DNA from 4 places in the Clostridium carnis genome. Region 1 is predicted to be linked to each of the others. Evidence: riboswitches for the same ligand, from Rfam matches in the RefSeq annotation. Region 1 holds a riboswitch; each other region holds the start of a gene.
The links. Region 1 has a riboswitch for thiamine pyrophosphate ahead of thiW (energy coupling factor transporter S component ThiW). Riboswitches for the same ligand answer to the same signal wherever they lie in the genome.

Region 1 (4,607 bases):
TAATAAGTAAATATGATTCTGAATATGTTCCAGAAATAAATAAGGCAATAGAAAGTCTTGGAGGTATTATTGATAATAGTATAATATTAGCTAATGAAGCAGAAACTTCAATGCCAGAAGTAAAAGATCTTATTAATAAATTAGGGTCAGGAGTTACCTTAGGTAAAGAAGAACTTTTAAAGCTAAAGGATGATATGCCACAAATAAAAAATGAAGTTTCTAATATAGCAAACAAAGTTCAAGGATTAAATAATGATGAAAAAATAGAAGAAATAGTAAAGATATTACGAAATGATTGGGAGAAAACAAGTAGCTTTTTAGGAAATCCAGTAGATGTAAAGAGAGAATAGATAATTCTGTGTAATTATCATTTTTATTATTTTAATATTACTGGAAATTTTCATTTCCAGTAATATTTTTTTATATTTAAGAAATACTAATAATGTTTCTTTTTACCTTTTTTAGTATTTCAAAAAAATCTAATAGTATGCATATAATTTATAAAAAGTACAAGCTTTTAAGCTAATTCATCTTTTAATTGATCTTCAAATATTATTGATAGCTCCGCTAGCGTAGCACCCCAATTATGTATAGGCTGAGTCCATTTTTCTAGTATCTCCATCGTTGCTAAGTAAACACACTTATTTAAAGATTCATCAGTTGGGAATATGACTCTAACTTTAGTGAATTTACGTATTTGACGATTAAAACCTTCTAAGATATTTGTAGTATAAATCATCTTTCTTATAGTTGGAGAGAAGTCAAAAAATGTTGAAAGATTACTCCAATTGTTATACCAGGAATCTATTACTATTCCATATTTATCTCCCCATCTCTCCTTTAAATTATCTAGCTGTGCTAACGCAAGTTCCTCTGTTGTAGCCTTATAAACCTCCTTCAAATCTTTCATAAATGCTTTTTTATCCTTTGAAGCTATGTATTTTATTGAATTTCTTATTTGATGAACAATACATGTTTGAATATTTACTGATGGAAATACTGTTTTTATAGCTTGTGGAAGCCCTTTTAATCCATCCATACAAGCAATTAAAATTTCTTTTACACCTCTATTTTTTAAATCATTGCAAATTCCTAACCAGAATTTAGCACCTTCAGCTTCATCAACCCATATACCTAAAATATCTTTATACCCTTCCATAGTGTATCCTAAGCATATATAGACAGCCTTGTTAACTATCTTTCCATTACTTCTAACTTTAAAGTACATAGCATCTAAATAAACTATTGGATATATTTTATCTAATGCTCTATTTTGCCATTCGGCGGCGCTAGCAAGCACTTTATCAGTTATTTTAGATACCATCGATGGTGATATAGTTATTCCATATAAGTCTTCAATTTCAGCCTGAATATCAGATGTTGACATACCTTTAGCATATAAAGATATAATCTTTTTATCTAACTCAGTACACACAGTTTCATATTTTTTTATAATTTGTGGCTCAAATTCAGCATTTCTATCACGGGGTACGTCTAAGTCGACGTCACCGAAGGAACTCCTTAAGTTCTTAGTACTATAACCATTTCTATAGTTCTTTTTTACTTCATCTAAAGTTTCAGTTCTTTCATATTTATTTCTACCTAAATGTTCTTCCATTTCTCCTTCTAATATATTTTCAAGAACATCTTTTACTAATCTTTGTATAAGTCCATTTTTCCCCATAACATCATCAATAGTCTTACACTTCTTTACCTCCTCATTGTAATCAAAGTTGGTATCAATTTTCTTTGGCATAATATTTCCTCCTAAAATTTATATAGTATATTATTCCAAAACTACCATCTGTTCATACAAAAAAACAGTAGTTAGTTTTGTTTTTACACAAAGCTAACTACTGTCCCGATGTAAAAGAAGATATACTATTTCCTATTCCTAATTATGGATCAGCAATGTCACCATTTTATTCTACATTATCATTATGGGTTGGAGCATTAATACTAGTGTCTTTATTAACTACTGATACAGAACCTTTGGAAAAAGGATTAGAATTAAAACCATATGAAAAATATTTTGGAAAGTTTTTAACATTTGCATTTATAGGAATATGCCAATCATTAATAGTTAGTATTGGAGATATTCTTATATTAGGAACATATGCAGTTAATCCAGTAGTATTTGTTTTAGTTAGTGTATTATCTAGTTTAGTATTTATAATGATTGTTTATACACTAGTATCAATATTTGGTAATGTAGGTAAAGCTATTGGGGTTATATTATTGGTAATACAAGTAGCTGGATCAGGTGGAACATTTCCTATAGAAGTAACAACACCTTTTTTCCAAAAAGTAAATCCACTTCTTCCATTTACATATGCTATTTCTGCAATGAGAGAAACAGTTGGGGGAATAGTTCCACAAGTATTAATCAAAGATATTGTATTTTTAATAAGTTATTTTATAATTGCAGTATTAATGGGGCTATTCTTAAAAGGTCCAATAAATAATGTAAGTAAAAAGTTTGTATTAAAATTAAAGGAATGTGGTTTGATAGGACATTAAATTAAAAGTATTTCTATTAAAAAATATAAATATAATTTGAAATTAATTTAACAGTAAATAACTACTGAAAAAGCAGTGGTTATTTATAATAAGTAATTTTTATTTTAAGTTTTAACTCTAATAATAAGCAGGTTTTACAATGAAATTGACAAAAGTTAGGAAAAATGTTATATTTGATTAAAAATATAGGGGAGCTTGTTTTAGTGGGCTGAGAGGAAGTAATCTAACTTCGACCCTTAAACCTGATTTGGATAATGCCAACGTAGGGATAAGACTGCTTTAGTTGCGGAGAGCCTTATATTGGCATCTTCGCATTTTATTTTAGAGGGAGATGTGTAAAAATGAAAAATTCAAGAAAAATCACATTAGCTGGAATACTAATTGCAGTAGGGGTAATATGTTCGACATTTTATATTCCAATAGGATTTACTAAGTGTTTTCCAATTCAACATATGATTAATGTTATTGCTTCTGTTTTATTAGGTCCTTTATATGCTGTAATTATGGCATTTATAACTTCATTAATTCGTCTGTTTATGGGAACAGGAACACTATTAGCATTTCCAGGTAGCATGGTAGGTGCATTTACTTGTGGTATATTATATAAGTATAGTAAGAGGCTAACCTTTGCATATATTGGTGAAGTTATTGGTACTGGAATATTAGGGGCTATTATTGCTGTTCCTATAGCGGTAGTTCTTATGGGAAGAGAAGCGGCAATTTTTGGTTTTATTGTGCCATTTATGATAAGTACATTAGTAGGTGCTGCTATTGCGGTTATTCTTATACAAGCACTTAAGAAAACAGAAGTTTTTACTCAAATGAGTATTAAAAATTAAGAGATAAATTTAGAACTTTAAATATAAATTATAAAATAACTAATGAAAGTGGAGGATAATATGAGAAAAATAGTGCTTTTAGATGGAAAGACATTAGGAAAATTAAACTTTGATCTATTAAAGGAATTTGGAGATGTTAAGTATTATGATACTACAAAGCCAGAGGAGGTTATTGAAAGAATTAAAGATGCAAATATAATTTTAACTAATAAAGTACTTTTAAATGAGAGTAATTTAAAAGAAGCTAAGAATTTAGAGTTAATTTGTGAAACAGCTACAGGGTTTAATAATATAGATGTAGTTTATGCTAAAAATAATGGTATAGCAGTTACAAATGTAGCTGGATACTCTACTAATACTGTAGCACAGCATACTTTTGCAACTGTATTAGCTTTATATGACAAGATTTCTTATTATGATAATTTTGTTAAATCAGGACAATATGCTAAATCAGGATTATTTACAGATGTAACAAAGCCTTTTTATGAGTTAGAAGGAAAAACTTGGGGTATAATTGGTCTTGGAGCTATAGGAAAAAGAGTTGCAAAGATAGCAGAAGCATTTGGTGTTAATATTATTTATTATTCAACTTCAGGAAAGAATAATAACTCTGAATATAATCAAGTTAGCTTTGATGAATTACTATGTAAATCAGATATAATATCAATACATGCACCATTAAATGATAAAACTAATGGATTAATAAATTATTCAGCTATAAGTAAAATGAAAAAATCAGCAATATTAATTAATATGGGAAGAGGTCCTATAGTTGTAGAATCTGATTTAGCAAAGGCTATAGAAAATAATGTTATTGCAGGAGCAGCTCTTGATGTTTTTGAAGTTGAACCAATGAAATCAGAGAACCCACTTATTAATATAAAAAATAAAGAAAATTTAATTCTTACTCCTCATATAGCATGGGCAAGTGTAGAAGCTAGAGAAAGATTATTTGTTGAAATATTAAAGAATATCAAAGCTTTTTACAATGGTGAAATAAGAGGAAGAGTAGAACTATAAAAAAATAAGGGGCTATATAGAAAATATTTTTGTGTAAGATAGAAACTTAAAATATACTAAAACAGGCTATTGGTAGCTTTAAGCTTACCAATAGCCTTAATTTTTTCTTAATTTAATAATAGAGTTTGTAAATTTAAATTTACTAGTTAAGTTATAAGATAAGCTATTTTAATACTCATCTTAATAAAGTAATTAATAAAAGTCTAAAAGTTTTCAAATTTATTTTTT
Region 2 (4,607 bases), 170 kb from region 1:
AAATGGGATTTTTAATAAAATAAAAGAATTAAAAGATAGAGGAACTATTATATTTGGAGTATGTGGTGGATATCAAATGCTTGGAAATATAATAAATGATCCATTAGGAGTTGAAGGAGAAATTACATCAGAAAGTGGATTTGAACTTTTAGATATAGAAACTTCATTTAATGAAGAAAAAACAACAAGACAAATAAAAGCAATTACAGTAGGTAATATAAAAGAGTTTAAAAACATTAATGTATGTGGTTATGAAATACATAATGGAGTAAGCTGTATAAATGAAAATGGAATAGCATTTATAAAAGATAATGATGGAAATATAATAGGTACAATGAATGAAGATGGATCTGTTTTAGGAACATATATACATGGTATTTTTGATGAAGGTGAATTCCTTAAAAGCTTTCTAAATTATGTGCAAAATAAAAAGGGATTAGAGATAGTATCAAAAGAAATCTTAGATTATAATAAATATAAATTACAACAGTATGATAAGTTAGTAGAGCTTCTTGAAGAAAATATAGATATGGAAAAAGTAAAAAATATAGTTTTTGGAGTTTAATAATATTAATCAACACTTTTTATAAAACAACATTTTATACTTGATGTTATAGCATCTATTATTTTAGTTGAAATAGTAATATTTATTGGATGTAAAATAAAAAAATCTCATATAGAAGGAATTTTAAATATACAATTTAAAGTTGTTAATAAAATAAAAGAAGAAGGAAACCTAACAATAGATCAATAAAAAATATTTATAAATTTAAAAGATAAGGATAAAATAAATATAAGTTTACAAAAAAGACACTTTTGATTTTTTATCATTATGGTATACTAAGTTTAAGATTTTTAATTAAAAACCAATACAAATGTAATAAGTGAGGAATACGTTATGAGAATAAAGAAGATATCATTATTAATAGCTACTTTAGCATTAACAGCAGGTTTAGCAGGATGTATGGGTGGAGGAGCCAAGTTACCAGAAGGTGATGTTAAGGTTGTAAAACAAGATGTTCAAGGAGTTATAGAACTTTTATTACAATCAGCAGACTATGGAAAAGATAAAAGCACAGTAGCTTCTATGATTTTACCAGAAGGCTCACAATATAATGTTAATGTAACAATGGAAAATTACAAGGATGGACAATTAGTTGATACAAAGGAAATAACTAATTATAAAACTGAAACTATAGATAAAAATTCAGTAATACATATGATTATGAATACTGGAAAAGTTGGTGACGAAGAATCTAACAAATCAATTTATTCAATAGCAGAAGTAGATGCAGAAAAAACTACTGATAAGAAAAATCCTCAATATAAAAACACAAAAATAAATGGAGAAAGCATTGACTTTGACTCAAGAACTCAAGTAGGTCAAGTTGGTAAAGCATTAGATGAGGATGTAGCTTTATTAGGTTTAGTTAAGTTTAAAGAAGGAGATTCTGAAAAGAAGGATATAAACTTAGAAACTTATAAAGATGAAGTAGGAAATTATTCTACAGCACATATAATAAAGCTTAAAGTAACAAAATTATAAAATATAAAAATAAATAAAATGCTAGGGGTGCCTTAAATGGCTGAGAGGGATTTTTAAAATCTTAACTCTTATAACCTGATATGGATAATACCATCGTAGGGAAGCAATTACTTAATTAATTATAACTTTAATAGTTAAGAAAATTAGCTTGCTGTAATATGCAAGCTTTAATTTTTACTTAAAATAAATTACAAGTTATTTACATTAGTGATTAATAAAGTCCTAGCAGTTAAAAATTGCTAGGGCTTTATTTTTTATATTATAAAAATGGAGGGAAAAAATATGTATACTACACAAATGGATGCAGCTAAAAAAGGAATTATAACAAAAGAAATGGAGGTGGTAGCTAAAAAAGAAGGAAAAACAGTTGAGGAAATAAGAGAATTGCTTTCTAAAGGAAGAATAGTAATTCCAGCAAATAAAAATCATACTTCCTTAGATCCAGAGGGAGTAGGAGAAGGGCTAAGAACTAAAATAAACGTTAATTTAGGTATATCAAAGGATTCAGCAAATTGTGAAAGAGAGTTGGAAAAGGTAAGAGTAGCATTAGATATGAAGGCAGAAGCTATAATGGACTTATCTAACTATGGAAAAACAGAAGGTATGAGAAAGAAAATAGTAAAAATGTCTACAGTAATGCTTGGAACAGTACCTATATATGATGCAGTAGGATTTTACGAAAAAGAATTAAAAGATATTACAGCAGAAGAATTTTTAGATGTTGTTGAAAAGCATGGAAAAGATGGTGTTGATTTTATTACAATTCATGCTGGATTAAATAAAGAGGCAGTAGAAACTGTAAAAAGAAATAAAAGATTAACAAATGTAGTATCAAGGGGAGGATCTTTATTGTTTGCTTGGATGGAGTTAAATAATAAAGAAAATCCATTTTATGAATACTTTGATAAAGTTTTAGATATTTGTGAAAAATATGATATGACAATTTCTCTTGGAGATGCATTAAGACCTGGTTCTATAAATGATTCAACAGATGCAAGTCAAGTTAAAGAGCTTATAACACTTGGGGAATTAACTAAAAGAGCTTGGGAAAGAAATGTACAAGTTATAGTTGAAGGGCCAGGACATATGGCTTTAAATGAAATAGAGGCTAATATGATATTACAAAAAAAACTATGTCATGGTGCACCTTTTTATGTGTTAGGACCATTAGTTACAGATATTGCCCCAGGATATGACCACATAACATCTGCTATTGGAGGAGCCATTGCAGCTACATATGGAGCAGACTTTCTATGTTATGTAACACCAGCAGAACATTTAAGATTACCAAATTTAGAAGATATGAAAGAAGGAATAATTGCTTCAAAAATTGCAGCCCATGCAGCAGATATTGCTAAAGGAGTAAAGGGAGCAAGAGAATGGGATAATAAAATGAGTGAAGCAAGAAGAGATATAGACTGGGAGAGAATGTTTGATTTAGCAATAGATAAAGAAAAAGCTAAAAGATATAGAGAAGAATCAAAACCACATGATGAAGAAAGCTGTAGTATGTGTGGAAAAATGTGTTCAATGAGAACAATGAAAAAAATATTAAATGGTGAAGATTTAAATATATTAAGAGATTAGAAATAAAATCCCTAGGAAACTCCTAGGGATTTTATTTCTTTAATATTCCAGCTATTATTATAATTTTGAAATGTTATTAGAAAAAAATATTAAGAATTAGAATTTGATTTTTAAAGAACTTTTAAGTAGATTAAGAGTAAAATCAATTTTTTATTAAATAAATTTTCAATTATTGCTATAATTAAGATAAGAAATTTATTTATAGAAATTTTTATATGTTAAATAGCAAGGATTTAAGTTCATTAAAATTAGAAATCTCATAGTCAGGTTTTATTGATGTTTTATTTATAATCTTATTAGGATTATACCAACATGTATCTATACCAAAGTTTATACCACCTTGTATATCAGAAGTTAAGCTATCTCCAACTATTAATACTTTACTTTTATCAGTATAATTTATATTTTTTAAAGTGTGTTCAAAAATTTTAGAGCTTGGTTTTGACATTAATACTTCTTCAGATATTACTATAGTATCAAAATATTTTGATATAATAGATTTTCTTATTCTTTTATCTTGAACAAAGGTAAGACCATTAGTTACTATAGCAAGCTTAAAAAACTTATTTAAACTTTCTATAAGATCTATACTATCATCATATAGAAATGATGCATCAGCCAAGTGTTCTATGTATGATTTTGCAAAAATATTTTCATCGAAACTTATTTCTAATTTATCTGATAATCTTTTAAATCTTTCTATCTTTAATTTTTCTTGTGTAATAAGTCCTTCTTCAAATTCTTTCCATATAGCTGTATTTATTTCTTGATAAATTTTTAAATGATAGCTTTCATCATATTTTATTTTAAATTTAAGCATTGTATTTTTAAATGCTTCTCTTTCAGATTTTTTAAAATCGTATAATGTTTCATCTGCATCAAATAATATTACTTCATATTTCATAATATATCCTCCAAGTTTTATATAAATAAGTTAATTACTAATATTTTATCAATCATAAAATAACTTCACAATAAGTTATATTTCGATTATTTTATAAAATATTATAAGTTTAATAATAGAATTAACAAAAAAAGCAATTGAACATTATGAAAAACAAGGATTAATAAAACATTATCTACCAATTAATTCATAGTAATAGTTAAATATTCATATAATTTACTGTAATAGTATATATTAAGAAAGGATAATGTTATGTCAGAAGTAAAATGTCCTATGACAGGAAGAACAAACAAAGCAGTAGCAGGAGAGGGAACTACCAATGAATATTGGTGGCCAAATCAGCTAAAGCTTAATGTTCTTCGACAAAACTGCCGAAAAAGCAATCCTATGTCAAGTGATTTTAACTATGCTAAGGAATTTGAGAAATTGGATTACTATGAATTGAAAAATGACCTATATAAGTTGATGACAGACTCACAAGAGTGGTGGCCTGCTGACTATGGTCATTATGGACCATTCTTTATTCGTATGGCTTGGCACAGTGCAGGAACCTATAGAGTAGGTGATGGT
Region 3 (4,607 bases), 1.8 Mb from region 1:
TCTTTCTTTCATAAGATTTATAAGCCATTGCTGAAGTTTTTTTCTTGTAATTGAATCTAAAGCTCCAAAGGGTTCATCTAAAAGCATAATATCCTTAGATGTTAAATATGTTTTAAGAAAATTAGCCCTTTGCTTCATTCCACCGGAAAGTTGTGATGGATATTTATATTGAAATCCTTGAAGTCCAAAGATATCTATATATCTCTCTACTTCTTCCCTTGCTTCCTTTTTACTTTTCCCCTTAAACACAAGTGGAACTCCAACATTATCTATTACTTTTTTCCATGTCACCATCATATCCTTTTGGTACATGTAGCTTATATCTCCATTAACTCTAACTTCTCCACTATCAGCATTTATTAAATTAGTTAATATATTAAAAATTGTACTTTTACCACTACCTGATGGTCCTATTAATGATACTAACTCCCCTTTATTAACATTAATATTTATATCTTTTAATATCTCCATACTTTCAAAATGCTTTGATACATTAGTTAGTGATATTTTATTTTGGTAAGAATTCATTTGTATAAGCCTCGCTTGCTTTCATATCCTTATTAATTAATTTGTTATCTAATAAAAATTTTGTATAGTTATCCCATACACTATCTTTCATTTCTCCCCATCTTTTAGCTTCAGCCTTATATTCTTTTGCTAAGAATTTTTGACTTTCTATAGCTAAACTTTCACTTATTTCTGGAACTTTAGCTACTAATATTTTAGCGCTTTCTTCTGGGTTTTCTATAGCATAATTATATCCTTTAGAAGTTGCTTCCATAAATTTTGTAACCATTTCTTTTTTATTATTTATAGTGTCTTCTGATGCAGCAATTATTGGCGTATAGTAGTCTAAAGCTTCATCTAAATCTCTAAGCCTAATATAATTTATATCAAAACCTCTTTCTTTTGCCTCAATATTAGTCCATCCTTCAAATACCCATTCCATATCTATATTATTTTTAGTAGCAATAAAGAAATCCTCTGTTCCTACATCTACCATCTTTAGCTTAGAAAAATCTACTCCATTTTTATCCATTACAGCTTTTAATATAGCTTGCTCTGATGGACCCCCCCATCCACCATATGTTTTTCCTTCAAAGTCTTTAACTGTAGCTATTCCCTTTTCCTTTGGAGATGCAAAGCCTGATGTATTATGTTGTATTACTGTTGCTATTGCCTTTACAGGTAATGGATTATCTGATGTTTTTGCAAAGGTTAAATCTTCTTGATAACTTATAGCAAAATCACCTTGATTAGCTGCTAATAATTGAAGTGATGATCCTTCTTGAGGTTGAATTATTTCAACATCTAATCCTAAATCCTTATAATATCCTTTCTCTTGTGCAACATATAGTCCTGTATGATTTGTATTAGGTGTCCAATCTAATATTACCTTAACTTTTTGAAGAGCTCCTTCTTCCTTTTTATCCTTCTTATTACCACAACCTGTTAACATCATTAATGATGCTAATGCTATTGAAACCATTGAAATTAGTTTTTTCTTTTTCATTTTATTTCACCTCTAAAGCTTATTTATTTTTTTGTATTTTTATTATTCCAAGGCGTAAATGCCTTTTCTATTAACCCAACTATAAAGAATATTGACATACTCATTATTACAATAACAACTATTGCTGCAAACATTTTATCTAATGCATATGCACTTCTTGCTCGAGTCATATAAACTCCAAGTCCTTTTTCTCCCCCAAGCCATTCTCCTATTACAGCACCCATAATACTGTAAGTTGCAGCAATTCTCATACCTGAAAAAAAGTTTATCATCCCATAAGGTAGCTTTAAATGAATAAATCTCTTTACCTTAGATGCCCCCATTAACTTAAAATGATTTATTAAATCTTTATCTACACCCTCTAACCCATCTGAAATACTTATTACTATTGGGAAAAAACAAACTAATATAACAACTAACACTTTAGGTAAAGTCCCAAATCCAAACCAAATAATAAATAATGGTGCTAATGCTACTATTGGTACTGTTTGTGAAATTACAAGCACTGGATATACTGCCTTTTTAATTATTGGAACCATGTCCATAATTATTGCTAAAATAAGAGCTGCAATTATAGCTATTAAAAATCCAACTACTCCCTCATATAATGTAATTAAAATATGAGGAGTCATAATTTTAAAGTCTTTAACTAAAGTCTTTGCCACATCACTTGGTGCTGGCATTATATATTTTTCAATTCCACCAAAGGAAACTATACCTTCCCATAGTATTAATAAAATTAACACAAAAATTATTGGTGCAACTTTATTCCCTATACTTTTTAATTTTTTCATCCATTGTCACGCCTTCTCTTTTATAGTCTATCTTAACCATTGATGCCACTCTTGAAGCGCCCTCTTCTATACATATATCTTGAGCCCTTTTAACTATTTCTAAAAGAAAATCTAATTCCCCCTCCATAGTTGTTTCCATAGGACCTACTTCATACTTTACTCCTGTTGATTTTATGTACTCAATTACTTTATCAACCACTGGATAAACTCTTTCTTCTGATACTCTTGGTATAACCTGCAAACTAACATTACATACTGTCATTCTTAATTCCCTCCATTTTTTAATTTATATAATAAAAAGCACAGTACTTCTAACTTGAAATACTGTGCTTGTAGACTTTCTTCTGAATATTATAGTAATATAACAAATTATCTCCCTACGTTGGCATTATCCAAATCAGGTAATGGGTCGAAATTAATTTAATTTCCTCTCAGGTAGTTAACTACCTCCCCAGATGCATTATAAAATTGTAATCTTATTCATATATATATTAACTCTATAAAGTAAAGTTGTCAAACTATTATTTGATATTAATTATTAATTAACATTTACCCCAACATCAATAACCTTTTGTAATTTTCTTCTATTATAAATTCAAGACTTTTTTCACTTATATTTTTTATTTTTGCTATTTTACAAACTACATCCTTAATTATACTTGGGTAACCATATTCCCCCTTTACCCATTCTAATGCTGTAGGTCCATCTGTTTCTACTAATAATTTATTTAAAGGTATTTTATTTAATATCTCTTCTGTAGTATTTGAATATCCAATATCAACACTAATAGTAAAATAACATCCAAGACTTATTAATTTATTTAATATTTTAATATCTCCACTATACCAATGAATAATAACCTTATTATAATTGTAATTGATTAAAGCATTATATACTTCCTCTTCTGCTCCCTTAGTATGGAGAGTTATAACTTTATTTCTTTTAATGCTTTCCTTTAATATAAACTTAAATACTTCTCTTTGCTTTTTATAAGTACTTTTATCTTCTATCCAAAAGAAATCTAAACCTATTTCACCTATTAGTTTGCTTTCTTCTATATAAGGAATTAATTTGCTTAAATTGCCATTAAATTCACTTGCTTTCCACGGATGTATTCCAAAGGTTGGAATTATATATTTGCTTTTTTTAGCATAGATTTTATTTTTCTCATAGCTTTCTATATCCATGCTATTAGCCAATGTAAGTATTTTATTTTTATTTATATCCTCTATAGCTTTTTCTATATTTTCATTAAAAAAATCTAAATGTGTATGGCTATCAATATACATATTTTAATTTGCCTTTCTAATTTTTTTATTCTTTAGGATATCACTTATATTTCTTAATATGTTGTACTTATCCGCAATTAGTCTGTAAATATAGTTTCCTAATAAAAATCCACCAGCTTAGCTGGTGGTATTTCCTAAGCCCTATAAGGGCCTCTTACCTGCATTGCGCCTTAAGGCGCTTAAATTGGTTCGCCAGCCGCATACTATGTTACTTGCTACCCTTAAAAGGGTCCATATATTCTTTCATACTTATTTGATCTGAAATCATATCTTCTTTTTCTTGATTTCTTATATATTCTTCAATTGCCTTTCTATTTCTTCCTACTGTATCCACATAAAATCCACGACACCAAAAATGTCTATTTCCATACTTATACTTCAAGTTTGCAAATCTTTCAAAAATCATAAGACTACTTTTTCCTTTTAAAAATCCTACAAAGCCTGATACACTCATCTTTGGTGGTATCTCAACCAACATATGTATATGATCAACGCATACATGCGCCTCGATTATAGTTACACCTTTCCACTCACATAACTGTCTTAATATTTTACCTATTTCTTTTTTCTTTTCTCCATATAGCTCTTTCCTCCTATACTTAGGCGCGAATACTATATGATATTTACAATTCCATTTTGTATGTGATAAACTATTACTATCCATTACGGATGCCTCCTTTGGTTATTAAATTTGGCTGTCGAACCTAGTTTAATTATACCAAAGGAGGTTTTTATTTCCTACTGACCGCTAAAGCTTTTCGGAACTCACCTGCATAGCAGGTGGTTTTCATTAAACAAAAAAAATAGACCCGCCTTGGCGAGTCTTTATATATCTTAGTTGAAGAATCTGTTTAATAATCCTTTGAAAGCTTGTCCATGTCTAGCTTCATCTTTACACATTTCATGAACTGTGTCATGGATTGCATCTAAGTTTAATTGTTTAGCTAATGTAGCTAAATCTTTCTTTCCTTGACATGCTCCGTGTTCTGCATCTACTCTAGCTTGTAAGT
Region 4 (4,607 bases), 190 kb from region 1:
TTCATCAAACTCTTTAGAACCATAAACTTCAATCCAATCCTTATAAAAATTATCTTCTAGATTTTCTAAATATTGTTCTTTCAACTTATTTCCTATATAGTTATAACTCCATGTACAAGGCATAACAGCTATAGCTATTTCCTTAATATCTCCTGTCAAAGCTATTCCTTGCATATAGCTTGTATAACTTGATGTAACTAAATTATATTCACACTTTTCTGCTTCTATAGGCTTTACTCCAAAGCCCTCTAAATATTTAATATGAACTGCTGTTTCATCTTCCATAGTACCTTTTATTGAATCATAATAGAACTTCATTTCCTTCATAGTTCTAGATTTAACTACTCCTATACAAAAAACTTTTGCATATTCTTTTAAATATAAATAATCTTGTATAAGATAATATTTAAACTTATCTTTATTTAATATACCCTTTCCTATTTCTTCTACAAATGGGTGATTTAAATATCCTTCCCATATTTCTTCTACTTCCTCAAATAAATAATCTGTAAACTTCATATTACTTAATCCTTCCTTGTTCTCTAATTTTTTCTGCAGTTAAAAAATATATATTATTCATTAAATTAACCTTAAAGTCTCCTATGCCTTTACTAATTTCACTTGCTAACTCCCCACTTAAGGACATTGTTAAAACTCCCATTGCTGCACATTCTAATTTATCATAGCCTGTACCTAAGTAACTTCCTATCAAACTTCCAGTCATACAGCCTGTCCCTGTTATGCTTTTAAGCTTTTCAGATCCATTAAGTACTTTAATTACTTTTTCTCCATTACTTATAAAATCTACTTTTCCTGTGGCAACAACTACAGAATCTAACTTTTTAGATATCTTTTTAATTATTTCTGATATATCTTCTCCATCATCAAAAGAATCAACACCTTTTCCTCTTACATCAAACCCACTAATATACTTTATTTCAGCTATATTTCCTTTAATAACATCAAATTTTACCTCATTTAATAATCTATTAGTAAAATCTGCTCTTGTTTTTGTAGCAAAAACTCCTACTGGATCTAATATAACTGGCTTATTATATTTATTTGCAGCTTTACCTGCTTTAACAAATAATTCTAATCTATTTGAATTCATTGTTCCTATGTTTATAACAACAGCACTTGCTATACTAACTATTTCATCTACTTCCTCATAAGAATAGCTCATTAATGGACTAGCTCCTAATGCTAAAGTTATATTTGCACAATCATTTATAGTAACTTCATTTGTGTAATGTAATACTAATGGGTTTAATTCTTTTACCTTATTAATTAATTTATACATACTCTCTACCCCCAAGCTGTTTTTCATATTTTCTATATCATAGTTTTATTTATCTATCCTATAAAAATGATGTACTGGCCCAACACCCTTTCCTATATCAAAACTATTTCTAATAGCTTCTGTTATATACTCTTTACTTAATTCAACAGCCCTTTCAATATCATATCCTAAAGCTAAATGTGATGTTATAGCTGAAGAAAGCGTACAACCTGTACCATGAGTATTTTTTCTATCTAGCCTTTCTTGCTTGTACACTTTAAATACATCTTGTCCTATAAGTAAATCTACAGCATCACCTTCTAAATGTCCGCCCTTCATTAAAACATATTTAGGTCCAAGTTTTAAAAGTTCTAATCCAGCTTCTCTCATATCATCTATAGTATTTATTTTTATTCCTGTTATTTCTTCAGCCTCTAATGTATTAGGTGTAATTATATAGGCCATTGGAATTAAATATTTTACTAAATTTGCCTTTGCCTCTGGTTGTAAAAGTGAATAACCACTTTTAGAAATCATAACTGGATCTATAACTAAATTTTTAGGATTATATTTTTTTAATGTATCTACTATTTCTAATATTATTTCTGGACTTGATACCATTCCTATCTTCACTGCTAATGGTTCTATATCATCAAAAACAACTTCTATTTGTTTTCTTATAATTTCTTTGCTTAAATTCTCTACCATAAAAACACCTTGAGTATTTTGTGCTGTTATTGCAGTTATAACACTCATGCCATAAGTTCCTATTGCACTAAAAGTTTTTAAATCAGCTTGTACTCCTGCTCCTCCTGAAGAATCTGATCCTGCTATTGTTAATGTCGGTATCTTGTAATTACTCATCCTTAAACTTCCTCTCATTATTTTTATAAAAAAAACAGCTATATTCTAATCTAGAATATAGCTGTATAGTTCACATATATAAATACAAAATTATATTTAAAAGCTTTCCTACGCTGGCATTATCCAGATCAGGTAAAAGGGTTAATATTAAATATTTCTCAGCCATTTGGCACCCCTAGCAAATTATTCATTTTTAATACACTTTTATTATATACTTATAAATTTCTATGTCAATACTATCCATTTATATAAATAATATTTTTAATTAATGATATAATTATATACAGTAACATTATAATTTTTATAGAAAGGAGTGATTTTTATGAATCTAAAAGATAAAAATTTGCATATGATACCACTTTGTATTACATCGCTAATATTAACATTTGTTGTATCTAATAAAGTAAAACCTTTCCTTATAGTTGCTTCAATCGCCTTTATTATTGCAACTATTTCAATACTTTTAGAAAATAAGAAAAATAATAATTCTATAAAAAAATAAAATTTCGCCTTTAATATAAAAAAGGTCTAATTTTAATGTTATTTATTATTAGATCTTTTTATCCATAGATACTTATTTTTAAGAAAGCTTATATAAATAATAGAAAGTAAAATTCTCCATCCCCTCATAGAGTTACCACACTCAAATTTTATTATTTCATTTTCTAAAATATCAAAGTCTATTTTATTACTCCTACACCAATCTATTTTTAGGTATATACTGTGATTCCCTGTCCCAATATTTATATTTTTTATTAATAATTTTTAATATTATTTTTCCCTCATAATTATCTGTTATTATTAAATATATAAATTTAAATTGGGAGGTAAACAATTGTGAAAGGTAAATTTATAAACATAAGTATATTTGTATTAAGTGTTCTTTGCTTAGTAATATCCCTTAAAACATTCTGGAATATGGGTATTTATGTTGATGAATTCAATACATCACCTGACATAGTATTAGGCGGTAATTTTTGGCTTTATATGAATTGGCTTAAATTAGTATGTTCTGCCCTTATATGTATTTTATCTTGTATAAATTTATTTCATAAAAAGAAGTAAATAATAAATACTCCTATTAAATTATTATTAAGATACTCAAATATAAATATTAAAGTTAATTTTAATAACTTGAGTAAGTTTCTTATTGTAAAATGATGTCCACATCTGGACATCATTTTACTTATTTAAGTTTAAACCTTATTTTACCTTAATATGATTATTTTATATTTCTACCTATAAGAATAAATCTATGCTCTAAACTTTCTATAAACTTATTATGTTCTAATTCCTTTTGTAATTCACATAATGTTTCAGTGATAATAAAAATTCTCCTCCACCAGTTCCCATATCAAGTAATTCATAATTATCCTTCAAATAATTTTTATAATCCCAAGGTAAATTTTCATCTTCCCATCTACCATTTAAATAAGAAAAATCCCATCCCTTAAAACTCATCTCTTCATCATTTTTCCAAATCTGCTTTAATTTATTATAATCCATAACCTTATTCCCCTTTGCTTATTATTTTTTATAATAAAATTAGTGCAGTTTTCTGATAGTAAATTAATTAATCTCGATACAATCTACCATCAGATTATATAAAACTGCACCGAGTAATTAATTCGCTTTAACATCATTAAGATTTCACCTACTTTCCTATATGTTTTAAATTATATCATCTATTTTTTAATTGATTTAAAATATAATCTATCTTTTTATTCATTTCATTATTTTTATTAATAAAATTCCTTAATTTACTTATACACTTATATATAGTTATAAGAATTAAGGCTAGTAAAAGAAAATTAATTACTGTTGACATAATTGCAAAATAATTAAATTCCAAAATATACTCCCCCTTATCTATATCACAATACCTATTTATTCTATAATTTTACCATAATAAACCATATATTATAATAAGTAATTTTTTGAATTTATCTATAATTTAATAATTATATCTTTAAATCTTCATTTAAAAAACAGCTTTCCAATGTAATATTTTTCTAAAAATGGTATAATAAATATATATTATTCAAATTTAAGGAGGGAAGCAATATGAAGCAATATGAATATAAAATTGAACAAATTTATATAGAATTTAAAAGTATATTAAGGGCTGATAAAAACAAATACAATAAAGATATTACAGAAAAATTAAACATTCTTGGAAAAGAAGGTTGGGAATTATCTGGAGTAGATGGAACGTGGTTTTATTTTAAAAGAGAAATCAATTAATATAAATTAGAAACATACTTTCTTTATATTTCTAATATGTGTAGAAGGGACAGTAGATAGATTTGTGTAATAACAATTCTCTCTACTGTCCCATTTATAGAAATAACTTCTCCTACTCCTTATTTCATATAATTAATTATTAACTCATAGCATCTCTCTTTTGTAGTCTCTCCAAGAATCACTACATAAACTAAAGGTTCAATTGTGCCACCTTTTACTT

Region 2: another riboswitch for thiamine pyrophosphate. It lies ahead of thiC (phosphomethylpyrimidine synthase ThiC); the one in region 1 lies ahead of thiW (energy coupling factor transporter S component ThiW).
Region 3: another riboswitch for thiamine pyrophosphate. It lies ahead of ACYQ1T_RS02650 (thiamine-binding protein); the one in region 1 lies ahead of thiW (energy coupling factor transporter S component ThiW).
Region 4: another riboswitch for thiamine pyrophosphate. It lies ahead of thiD (bifunctional hydroxymethylpyrimidine kinase/phosphomethylpyrimidine kinase); the one in region 1 lies ahead of thiW (energy coupling factor transporter S component ThiW).

What each region holds. Positions count from the first base shown of each region.
Region 1 is NZ_BAAHYS010000001.1:2,336,100-2,340,706, forward strand. Features, by position in the region: gene ACYQ1T_RS11355 (YhgE/Pip domain-containing protein) at 1-350, shown strand, start outside; gene ACYQ1T_RS11360 (IS256 family transposase) at 518-1,756, opposite strand; gene ACYQ1T_RS11365 (YhgE/Pip family protein) at 1,834-2,520, shown strand; TPP riboswitch at 2,698-2,806, shown strand; gene thiW (energy coupling factor transporter S component ThiW) at 2,862-3,359, shown strand; gene ACYQ1T_RS11375 (D-2-hydroxyacid dehydrogenase) at 3,420-4,379, shown strand; gene ACYQ1T_RS11380 (HAD family hydrolase) at 4,583-4,607, opposite strand, start outside.
Region 2 is NZ_BAAHYS010000001.1:2,168,656-2,173,262, forward strand. Features, by position in the region: gene ACYQ1T_RS10465 (cobyric acid synthase) at 1-565, shown strand, start outside; gene ACYQ1T_RS10470 (hypothetical protein) at 899-1,546, shown strand; TPP riboswitch at 1,560-1,665, shown strand; gene thiC (phosphomethylpyrimidine synthase ThiC) at 1,829-3,133, shown strand; gene ACYQ1T_RS10480 (YjjG family noncanonical pyrimidine nucleotidase) at 3,345-4,037, opposite strand; partial or broken gene katG (catalase/peroxidase HPI) at 4,290-4,607, shown strand, end outside.
Region 3 is NZ_BAAHYS010000001.1:532,428-537,034, forward strand. Features, by position in the region: gene ACYQ1T_RS02635 (ABC transporter ATP-binding protein) at 1-528, opposite strand, end outside; gene ACYQ1T_RS02640 (ABC transporter substrate-binding protein) at 509-1,513, opposite strand; gene ACYQ1T_RS02645 (ABC transporter permease) at 1,537-2,307, opposite strand; gene ACYQ1T_RS02650 (thiamine-binding protein) at 2,279-2,569, opposite strand; TPP riboswitch at 2,665-2,771, opposite strand; gene ACYQ1T_RS02655 (TatD family hydrolase) at 2,857-3,597, opposite strand; gene tnpA (IS200/IS605 family transposase) at 3,806-4,261, opposite strand; gene ACYQ1T_RS02665 (NADH peroxidase) at 4,432-4,607, opposite strand, start outside.
Region 4 is NZ_BAAHYS010000001.1:2,147,295-2,151,901, reverse strand. Features, by position in the region: gene tenA (thiaminase II) at 1-519, opposite strand, end outside; gene thiM (hydroxyethylthiazole kinase) at 521-1,300, opposite strand; gene thiD (bifunctional hydroxymethylpyrimidine kinase/phosphomethylpyrimidine kinase) at 1,346-2,143, opposite strand; TPP riboswitch at 2,232-2,330, opposite strand; gene ACYQ1T_RS10360 (hypothetical protein) at 2,466-2,645, shown strand; gene ACYQ1T_RS10355 (hypothetical protein) at 2,981-3,208, shown strand; gene ACYQ1T_RS10350 (hypothetical protein) at 3,431-3,649, opposite strand; gene ACYQ1T_RS10345 (hypothetical protein) at 3,825-3,995, opposite strand; gene ACYQ1T_RS10340 (hypothetical protein) at 4,208-4,387, shown strand.